Regions from separate parts of the Kocuria aegyptia genome, predicted to be linked through region 1. Evidence: riboswitches for the same ligand, from Rfam matches in the RefSeq annotation. Region 1 holds a riboswitch; the other holds the start of a gene.
The links. Region 1 has a riboswitch for thiamine pyrophosphate ahead of ABD220_RS16625 (ECF transporter S component). Riboswitches for the same ligand answer to the same signal wherever they lie in the genome.

Region 1 (4,954 bases):
GGCCGTGGGCACCCAGGAGGCGCTCTCCGCCACGGTCTACTACGTGGCCCACCACATCGTGATCCAGACGAGCCTGTTCCTCGTGGCGGGGCTGATCGAGCGCCGCGGCGGTTCCACCAACGTGGACCGGCTGGCGGGGATGGCCAAGATCTCCCCGCTGCTCGCGCTGCTGTACCTCGTGCCCGCGCTCAACCTCGGGGGGATCCCGCCGTTCTCCGGATTCCTGGGCAAGACCGGTCTGCTGCAAGCCGGCGTCAACCAGGGGGACGGGCTGGCCTACGCCCTCGTCGCGGGGTCCGTGGCGGTGTCCCTCCTGACCCTGCTCGCCATGATCCGGGTGTGGAACCGCGTGTTCCTGCGCGCGCCGGAGGACGCGGAGTACCCGGACCCGATCCTGCTGGCCCCGGTGCCCGCCGGCTCCCGGTTCCTGCTCACCTCGGGCGCCGTCGACCACCAGGCGGGCCGGTTCGCGGGCAAGGGCGACGTGCGCCTGATGTCCCCCTCGATGCTCGGTGGGGCCTCGGCCCTCGTCGCCGCGGGGGTGGCCCTGACCGTCTTCGCCGGACCGCTGTTCCAGCTCGCGGACAACGCCGCGGAGAACCTCGTCCGCCCGGAGCGCTACGTCGAGGCCGTGCTGGACCCCGCGTCCGAGCCGCGGCCCGTCGTGGAGGAGGCACCGTGACCCGGCCCAAGAACTCCCTGCTCGTCGAGCTCCCGCTGCTGGTGTGGCTCGTCGTCGTGTGGGGCGCCCTCTGGGGCGACTTCGGCCCCGGCAACCTCCTGGTCGGACTGGTCCTTGCCCTGCTCGTGACATGGGTGCTGTACCTGCCGTCCGTGCAGCTGTCCGGCCGGTTCAACCTGCTCCGGTTCGCCGTCTTCGCCGTGACCTTCGTGTGGCAGGTCGCCAAGGCGAGCGTCGAGGTGATGCTCATCGCGATCCTCGTCGGGCCTCGTGCGCGCAACGCCGTGGTCGGCGTCCAGCTGCGCACCCGGTCCGACCTGCTCCTGACGGCCACCGGCCACACCATGACCCTGATCCCCGGCTCGCTCGTCGTGGAGGTGGACCGTGCCGCCGGCACGCTGTACTTCCACGCGCTCAACGTCCGCAGCGCCCAGGACGCCGAGGACTTCCGCCGGTCCGCGCTGCAGGTGGAGGCCGCCTGGATCCGGATCATGGGCACACGGGAGGAGCTCGCCGCCCTGCGGGCCGAGCGTCGCGGCGCAGGAGCCGCCGGCGCGGACCGGCGGGACAGCGCCGCGATCAGTTCCCCGGTCACCGCGAGCCAGCAGATCGTGGGCCGCCGCCGGGACGAGATCCCCGCCGCCACCCGGAGGGACATCCGCCGAGACCCCCGCCGGGACACCCCGGCCGACACCCCCGCCGACACCCCTGAGGAGGACCGCCCGTGATGGAGATCGCCGTGGCCGTCGCGGCCGTGCTGCTCAGCGCGGCCGCCGCGGGCACCCTCTACCGCCTCGCCAAGGGCCCGTCCCTGCTGGACCGGGTGGTGGCCACGGACGTGCTGCTGGCCATCGTCGCGGCCGCCCTGGCCGTGGAGATGGCCTACCACGGCCACCTCAACAACCTGATCCTCATGGTGATCGTCTCGCTGGTCGGTTTCATCGGCTCCGTGACGGTGGCGCGCTTCGCCACCCAGACCGCCGAGCACGGGCGGTGAGCGCCGTGCTGGACACCGTCCTGGACGCCGCCGCCGCCGTCTGCCTCGTGGTCGGCGCGCTGATGTCCCTGGCCGCCGCGATCGGCCTGGTCCGCTTCCCGGACCTGCTGACGCGCATGCACGCCGGCACCAAGCCGCAGGTCTTCGGGCTGCTCCTCATGCTCACCGCCGTCGCCCTGGAGAACCGCGATCCCGTCATGGTCCCGCTCATCGCCCTCGGCTGGATCTTCCAGCTGCTCACGGTCCCCGTCTCGGCGCACATGGTGGGCCGCTCGACCTACCGCACCAAGCACCTGAACCGCACCACACTGACCCAGGACGACCTGCAGAAGGTGCTCAACCGCGCCGGGGAGGGCACCGGGGAGGGCGCCGGCGCGGGACTGCCGGCGCCGAGCCCGGACGGGCGGCGAGCAGACGGACAGCAGACTGACGGATCGGCGGCGACGCGTTAGGCTGGGCAGGATCGACAGGGCGCACCCGCGTCCCCCGGACGACAAGGAGCAGCACTCCATGAACACCAAGGTTCTCGAACTCGTGGGCACCGGCCTCTCGCTCGGCGGTGTGGCGCTCTCGCACAAGGTGCTCGGCGCCGCGTGGACGCGCATCACCGGCGATCCGCCCCCCGCCAGGAACCCGGACCCGGACGAGGCCTGGACGGGCATCATCATCTGGTCGCTCGTGACCGGCCTCGTGGGCACCGTCATCAAGGTCGGCATCTCCCGCAAGATCGCCGAGATCGAGAACAAGCCCCAGAAGAACCCCAAGGCCTCGAGCCAGGCCGAGGTCTGAGACCCGGCGGACACCCCGCGAAAGGGCCCGCCCGGTCGGACACCGCACCGGTGTCCGACCGGGCGGGCCCCTTGCGTCGTGGCGCGGGCCCTTGCGTCGTGGCGCGGGCCGTGCGGCGGGCGCGGCGGGGGCGGTGCTCGCCGTGCGGCGGGCGCGGCGGGGGCGGTGCTCGCCGTGCGGGCGGGACCGGGGCGCCGGGACCCGCGGGTGTGCGCGGAGCGGGCGACGGAGGGGTAGACTCGGTGCCACTGAACGACAGGGGAGCGCTTCCCGCCGGTGAGACCGACGCGGCGCTGAGAGTGCGGATCGCCGCAGACCCTCGAACCTGCTCCGGTTAGCACCGGCGAAGGGAGTCGAGCATCTCAGGGGTGTTTCCCCGGGAGCGCGCCACCGGCGCGGCCCGCCGAACCCCGTCCCCTCCTGGCACCGACGGCTCGCTGAGCCCAGGAGGAACCCACCGTGAACACCACCACCCACCGTCCCGCCGACCGCCCCGGCACATCGCGCACGTCGTCCTGGCGTGTCGTCGACATCGTCGTGGCCGCCGTCCTCGCCGCCGTGTGCGCGGTCGTCTTCTGGGCGTGGTCGAACCTGCTCTACCCCGTGGTCGGCACCGCCGCGGTCGCCTATCCGCCCGCCGTGGGCCTGATCGTCGGCGGCTGGCTGGTGGCCGGCGTGCTCGGCGGGCTGATCATCCGCAAGCCCGGCGCTGCGCTGTTCTGCGAGCTGCTCGCGGCCGTCATCGAGAGCTTCCTCGGCACCCACTTCGGCCTGCTGGTCATCCTCTCCGGGCTGGTCCAGGGCATCGGCGCGGAACTGGCCTTCGCGGCCTTCCGCTACCGCCGGTTCGACGCCCTCGCGGCGGCCGTGGCGGGCGCCGTGAGCGGGATCTTCCTCGGCGTCCACGAGAACATCGTCTACAACTACGAGTGGGCGCTGGGCCACCAGGCGGCCTACGTGGTCCTGGCCGCCGTCTCCGGGGCGGTGCTCGCCGGCCTCCTGATGCATGCCGTGGTGCGGGCCCTCGCGGCCACCGGCGTCCTGCAGGGCCTCGCCTCGGGGCGGGCCGTGCGGCGATGACCGTCCCCACGGTCCGGCGCCCGGCGGCGCCCGCGGCCCGCGGGGCGCGCGTCGAGGCCCGCGGCTTCGGCTGGCACCACCCCGGGCGGGAGACGGCGGCGCTGCGCGATCTCGACCTCGTGGTGGAGCCGGGGGAGCGGGTGCTCCTGCTGGGTCCCAGTGGGGCCGGCAAGTCCACCCTCCTGCACGCCCTGGCGGGGGTCCTCCACGACGACGACGGACAGTCGGGCTCCGGCGAGCTGCTGCTCGACGGCACGCTCCCGGCTCGGGCGCGCGGCCGGGCCGGGCTCGTGCAGCAGGACCCCGAGTCCCAGGTGGTGCTGTCCCGGATCGGCGACGACACCGCGTTCGGCCTCGAGAACCTCGCGGTGCCCCACGAGCAGATCTGGCCGCGGGTGCGCGCGGCGCTCGACGCCGTGGGCCTGGACCTTCCGCTCGACCACTCCACCGCGGCCCTGTCCGGCGGGCAGAAACAGCGCCTGGCGCTCGCTGGCGCCGTGGCCATGAGCCCGGGGCTGCTGCTGCTCGACGAACCGACGGCCAACCTGGACCCCGCCGGCGTGCGACAGGTCCGCGACGCCGTGGTCTCCTGCCTCGACCGCAGCGGGGCCACACTCGTGGTCGTGGAGCACCGCGTCGCCGTGTGGGCCGAGGTCGTGGACCGTGTCGTCGTGCTCGGCCGCGACGGGGGCATCACCCACGACGGCCCCCCTGGGCGGATGCTCGGCGCGGCGGTCGAGGAACTCAGCAGGGCGGGGGTGTGGGTGCCCGGCCGGGTGCCGGCCACGCGCGAGCCCGCGCGCGCGTCCGCAGGCCCTGCCGGGTGTCCTGCCGCGGGCCCGTCCGCGACCGGCCGTCCCGGAGCGGATCGCGAACCGCTGCTGAGCACCGCCGGTCTGGGCGTCTCGCGCAGCCAGCCCTCGGCGCGTCAGCTGCGCGCCCGGCGGCGGGAGCGCCGCCGGGACCGTCCCGTGGACGACGCGGTCACGGGCCGGGACCTCCCCACGGCGGTGGCCGGCGTGGAGCTGGGCCTGCGGCCCGGCCGCGCGCTGGCACTGATCGGGCCCAACGGCGCCGGCAAGTCCACGCTCGCGCTGACGGTGGCGGGTCTGCTGGCCCCCGTGCGCGGCACCGTGCGGGCCCACCCGCTCCTCGACCGCGGCGCGGGTCCCGACCCGCTGGAGTGGAGCGGACGGGAGCTCGTGGCCCGCATCGGGACGGTCTTCCAGGAGCCCGAGCACCAGTTCCTGCGCGCCACCGTGCGTGCCGAGCTCGAGCACGGCCCACGGCTGGCGGGCACGCCGGCGGCCGAGCGGGAGCGCCGCACGGACGAGCTGCTCCACCGGCTGCGGCTCGCCCACCTGGCGGACGCGAACCCGTTCACCCTCTCCGGCGGCGAGAAGCGG
Region 2 (4,954 bases), on a different contig from region 1:
TACCTGTCAGGACCAACGACGTTGAGACGAGCTGACGGTGACCGGCCCGTGGGACTGGGCCGAGGTCAGCGCAGGTTCGCCGCAATTCAGGAACTGCACCCGCATGTGCCGCCAGGTGGGGTGTCGAGTTTTTACACGCGCGCACCGGCATGGCACCGAAGATCAAGACTACTCGATCCGGTCAGTGCCCGCCAACCGGCGCTCCGCCACCGGCGCGGCGAAGAAGTCCCGCTCGAGCGCACAGGCCTCCAGGAACACCTCCCGCATCCGCTCCCGGACACCCGCCGGGGCCTCCCGGGCGGCGGCGTCGAGCAGCCGGCGCGCCGTGCGGGTGGCCTCCTGGAACCCCTCGTCCGCGTAGGTGGCCAGCCAGTCCGCGTAGGGGTGCGCGCCGGTCCCCCCGGCCGCGGCGAGCTCGCCCAGATGGCGCCCCACGTCCGCGTAGACCCAGTAGCACGGCAGCACCGCGGCGAGGCCCACCGGGTAGGGCTCCGCCGCGGTGGCCGCGAGCAGGAACGCGGTGTAGCGCCGGGTCACCTCGCCGAGCCCGTCCCGGGCGGCGCCATCCTCCGCGTGCCGCAGCCGGGCACGGTGCAGCTGCGCCTCGGTCTCGGTGCAGGACACAGCGCCGGCCGCGAAGAACAGCCGCTGCTCCTCGTCGGGTGCCCTGGCCGCCAGCTGGGCCAGCGCCCGGCTGTAGCCGTCAAGGTACTGCAGGTCCTGGTCGAGGTAGGCGAGGAAGCGCTCCGGCTCGAGCCGGCCGTCGCCGAGGAGCCGGACGAACTCGAGCTCCTCGATCTCGCGCCGCACGGCTGCGGAGGCCTCCCACAGCTCGTCGCTGAACCGCTCCGGCGCCGTGCCCCAGGCCTCGAGGGCGTCCTGGACGTGGTGGAAGTGGTGGACGGGGCCGCTGCCGTGGCCGACCGAGAGCTCCCCTGCGGCCTCGAGGGCCCCGCGCAGCCAGTCCCGGGCGATCTGCAGGCTCCGGGGCCAGTCCTCGTGCCGGACCTGGAGGGTGGCCAGGGCCGAGGAGAGGGAGCACCCCGTGCCGTGGGAGTTCTCGGTGGGCACGCGCGCGCCGTCGAACGCCACGAGGGGCTCCGGGTCGTCGGGGCCCACGAGGGCGTCGGGCGTCCGGTCGCCGGTGAGGTGCCCGCCCTTGACGAGCACCAGGGTCCCGTGGGCGCGGGCTACCCGGTGGCCCTGGGCGAGGGCCTCCGCCCACGACGACGCCGGGTCCTCCCCGGCGAGCACGGCGAGCTCCTGCAGGTTCGGGGTGATCAGGTCGGCGAGGCCCAGCATCGAGCGCAGGGCGTCCTCGGCCTCGCGCTCCAGGAGGCGCCCTCCGGAGGTGGCGACCATCACCGGGTCCAGGACCACGACCGGCGGCCGGTGGGTGCCCAGCCACCGGGCGACGGCCTCGATGACCGGCACGGACCCGAGCATCCCGATCTTGACGGCGTCGATCTCGACGTCCTCGGCGACCGCGTCGAGCTGGGCGGAGAGGAACTCGACCGGCGGGACGTGGATGGAGCGCACGCCCACGGTGTTCTGGACGACGACGGCGGTGACGGCGCTCATCCCGTAGCCGCCCATCGCGGCGATCGACTTGAGGTCGGCGTGCTGGCCGGCGCCGCCCGTGGGATCGGTGCCGGCGATGGCCAGGACGCGGGGCACGCGGGCGGTCACGGGCCCACCTCCCCGGCGGGCACGGCGGCAAAGGCCCGCACGTAGCGGGCGGCCGCGGCCTCGGGGTCGGGGTCGGCGCAGATCCCGGAGACCACGGCCAGCCCGGCGGCGCCGGCCGCGAGCAGGGCGGGGGCGTCCTCGACCCGCACCCCGCCGATGGCCAGGCAGGGCAGGGACGTGCGGCCCGCGGCGCGGGCGAAACCCTCGACGCCCAGCGGCTCGGGGTGGTCGGGCTTCGTGCGGGTGACCCGCACCGCTCCGACGCCCAGGTAGTCGACCGTCCCGGCGGGCAGCGCGGAGGCGGCGTCGAGCTCCGCAGCCGTGGCGGCGCTGAGGCCGAGCACGGCGTCGGTCCCGCAGATCCGCCGGGCGAGGACCACGGGCAGGTCCGTCTGCCCGACGTGCACCCCGGCCACGGGGGCGCCGGCCGCCCGGGCGGCGAGGTAGACGTCCGCGCGGTCGTCCACGAGCACGGGCACCTCCCGGCCCACGCGCTCGGCGACGGCCGTCAGCAGGGCGACCAGCTCGCGGGCCGGGGCGTCTTTCGCGCGGACCTGGACCATGGTGGCGCCGCCGCGGACGGCGGCCGCCACGACGTCCGGGACCGTTCGGGGGGCGCTCAGAGCGGTGTCCGTCACGAGGTGCAGGGCCAGGGCCGCAGGGTCGAGACGCGGGCTCACCGGGCGCCCTCCTCGCGGACGAGCTCCGCCCGGGCGGCGATCCGCTCCGGCGTGACGGCGTGCAGCCGGTCCAGCAGCGCCACGGCGAAGGAGCCGGGCCCGGCGGAGTCGGCGGCCGCGTCCTCGGCCGCGAGGGTGTACACCGTGGTGGCGGCCACCGCCGCCGCGGCCGGGTCCGGGCGCACGGCGGTGAACGCAGCCATGAGGGCGCCCAGCGCGCAGCCGCCGCCGGTGATGCGGGTCAGCAGGGGCGTGCCGTGCGGCACGCGGACGACGGTGCCGTCCGGGGAGCGCACGAGGTCCACGGGCCCGGACACGGCCACCGCCGACCCGGCCCGCTCGGCGAGCGCGGCGGCGGCGTCCCGGGCGGCCTCGACGCCGTGCGTCGCGTCGGTGCCGCGCCCTCCGCTGCCGCCGGCGAGGGCGACGACCTCGGAGGCGTTGCCGCGCACGATCGCCGGCCGGAACTCGAGCAGGTCGCGGGCCAGCGCGGTGCGCACGGGCAGGGCACCCACCGCCACCGGGTCCAGGACCCAGGCCCGGCCCGCGCGGCGCCGGGCGCCGACGGCCTCGTAGGCGGCCCCGCGCTGCTCGGCGGTGGGCGTGCCGGTGTTGACGAGCAGGCCGTCGGCGAGCTCCGCGAAGACCCCGCCCTCCCCCTGGATGTCGGTCATCGCCGGGGACGCGCCCACGGCGAGGAGCGCGTTGGCGGTGAAGTTGGTGACCACGGCGTTGGTGATGCACTGCACGAGCGGCGCCGCGGAGCGCAGGTCCTCCAGGGCCGCCGCGGCGTCCTCGGCGAGCGCGGGGTCCGGCGGCGCCGGCCTGGCTCCTGCTGTGCGGGCGGACGTGGGGACGGCATCGCGCATCTGCGACATCCCTTCGCTAGTACTGGCTAGATCAGGTTCGACGGGTGTGTTCTCAGCCGCTCGAGCGGCACCCCGTGTCAGGTGTCCTGCCAGTCTAGCCCTCGCGCGGGAGCCCGGACGCGGGCGGATCCCGGGACGGATCCCGGCTGTGGGGTCAGAACACGCCGTTGGCGTTCGCCGTCCGCTCGGGCACCGGCTGCGCGACGCCCCAGTGCTCCACGATCCGTCCGTCCTCGAGGCGCCACAGGTCGTAGCAGGCGACCGTGCGCGCGGTTCCGCCCCCGTGATCGCCGTCGGCGACGGCCTCCGCGACGGTCAGCACGAAGTTCCCCTCGCCGAGCACCCGGTGCAACCGCTGGTAGGCGGGCTGCGGGTCCTCCGCCGTGCGAGCGGTGTGCTCGGTGCAGCCCTGGGCACTCATGTGGTCCTGGACGGCGCGGCGGTCGCCCCCGATCAGGGCGGCCTCGACCCACTCGGCGGTGATGCGCTTGTTGTCCTGCGTCCGCTCGTGGTCCGTGACCGCGACGGGACCGTCGAGCTGGGGGCGGGCGCCGCCGGCCTCCGTGCGCAGGGGCTCGAAGGCGTCCCAGTGCTCGGCGATCCGCCCGTCCGCCACGCGGAAGACGTCGAAGCCGACCAGGGGCTGCGGGCCGAGCCCCTGGTAGGCCGAGTGGGCGACCACCGTCCCGTGGTCGTCGAGCACCCGGACGAGATCCACGCGGAAGTCGTCGGGGATGCCGCGCAGGAACTGCTTGAGACCCTCGCGCCCGTCCGGGGCGAGGGGCGAGTGCTGGATGAAGTCCTCCGTGTAGTGGCGGTCCACGGCCGACGGATCCCGGTGGACGAAGAGGTCCGTGCCGGCGGCGCGGACGGTGTCTGCACTGGTCATGGCGGTGCTCCCTGGAACGGGCGGCCGCTCGCCCCGGCGGACGGGACGGCGGCCCCGGCTGTGCTGTGGTGCGCACCACGGTACGCCGCCGGGCGGGGGCCGGGCAGGCCTGGACGGTCCGTGACGGCCCACGACGACGGAGGACCCCGACCGTGCTGGTCGGGGTCCTCCGTGGTGCTGCTCGGCCGGACGGCTCAGCCGCGTCCCGCGGGTCCTCCGCTGGTCAGGTCCTCGGCCTTGACGCCGACGCCGACGACGGTCGGCGCCCGGCGGGAGGAGTCCTCCGGGGAGCGCTGGGCGACGGCCTTGGCCTCGTGCCGGGCACCCTCCGCGGCGGCCGCCCGGCCGGCGGTCACCTCGGCCTCGCCCGGCCGAGCCGCCGGGGCCGTGGCCCGCCGCGAGCGCCGCCGGGGTCGCGCCGGCTCGGCGCCCGGCTGCTCAGGAGCCGCCGAGCCGGGGGCCTGCTGCGCCGTGCTCTCCCGCGCCGCATCCGCCCGTGCGGTGGTCTCCTGCGCGGCGACCGCCGCCCGGGCGTCCTCCGCAGCGGTGGCCTGCGCGGCGCCGGTCTGCTCGGCGCCGGCCTGCTCAGGGGCACCGTCGGCAGCGGTGACCGCCTCAGCGGCTGCTCGCTCAGCGGCGACCTCCTGGGCAGCGGAGCCGGCGTCCGGCGCCGTCTGCCCGAAGGCCTCCGCGAGGGAGTCCAGGCTCAGCGGACCGGCCTCGGCGGGCTCCTCGACGGCCGCGTGGCCCTGCGGCAGCTCGATGACCTCGCCCTTGATCGTCAGGCGCGCGCCCTGCTCGGCCGGCACCCCGGGGGCCTGCTCCTC

Region 2: linked by a shared signal. The riboswitch ahead of thiM (hydroxyethylthiazole kinase) and the one ahead of ABD220_RS16625 (ECF transporter S component) in region 1 are both predicted to bind thiamine pyrophosphate.

What each region holds. Positions count from the first base shown of each region.
Region 1 is NZ_BAAAOA010000046.1:501,330-506,283, forward strand. It holds gene ABD220_RS16600 (Na+/H+ antiporter subunit D) at 1-682, shown strand, start outside; gene ABD220_RS16605 (Na+/H+ antiporter subunit E) at 679-1,410, shown strand; gene ABD220_RS16610 (MrpF/PhaF family protein) at 1,407-1,679, shown strand; gene mnhG (monovalent cation/H(+) antiporter subunit G) at 1,676-2,131, shown strand; gene ABD220_RS16620 (DUF4235 domain-containing protein) at 2,190-2,468, shown strand; TPP riboswitch at 2,716-2,837, shown strand; gene ABD220_RS16625 (ECF transporter S component) at 2,928-3,548, shown strand; gene ABD220_RS16630 (ABC transporter ATP-binding protein) at 3,545-4,954, shown strand, end outside.
Region 2 is NZ_BAAAOA010000015.1:244,094-249,047, forward strand. It holds gene ABD220_RS07490 (bifunctional hydroxymethylpyrimidine kinase/phosphomethylpyrimidine kinase) at 169-1,689, opposite strand; gene thiE (thiamine phosphate synthase) at 1,686-2,369, opposite strand; gene thiM (hydroxyethylthiazole kinase) at 2,366-3,238, opposite strand; TPP riboswitch at 3,230-3,323, opposite strand; gene ABD220_RS07505 (nuclear transport factor 2 family protein) at 3,393-4,127, opposite strand; gene ABD220_RS07510 (Rne/Rng family ribonuclease) at 4,322-4,954, opposite strand, start outside.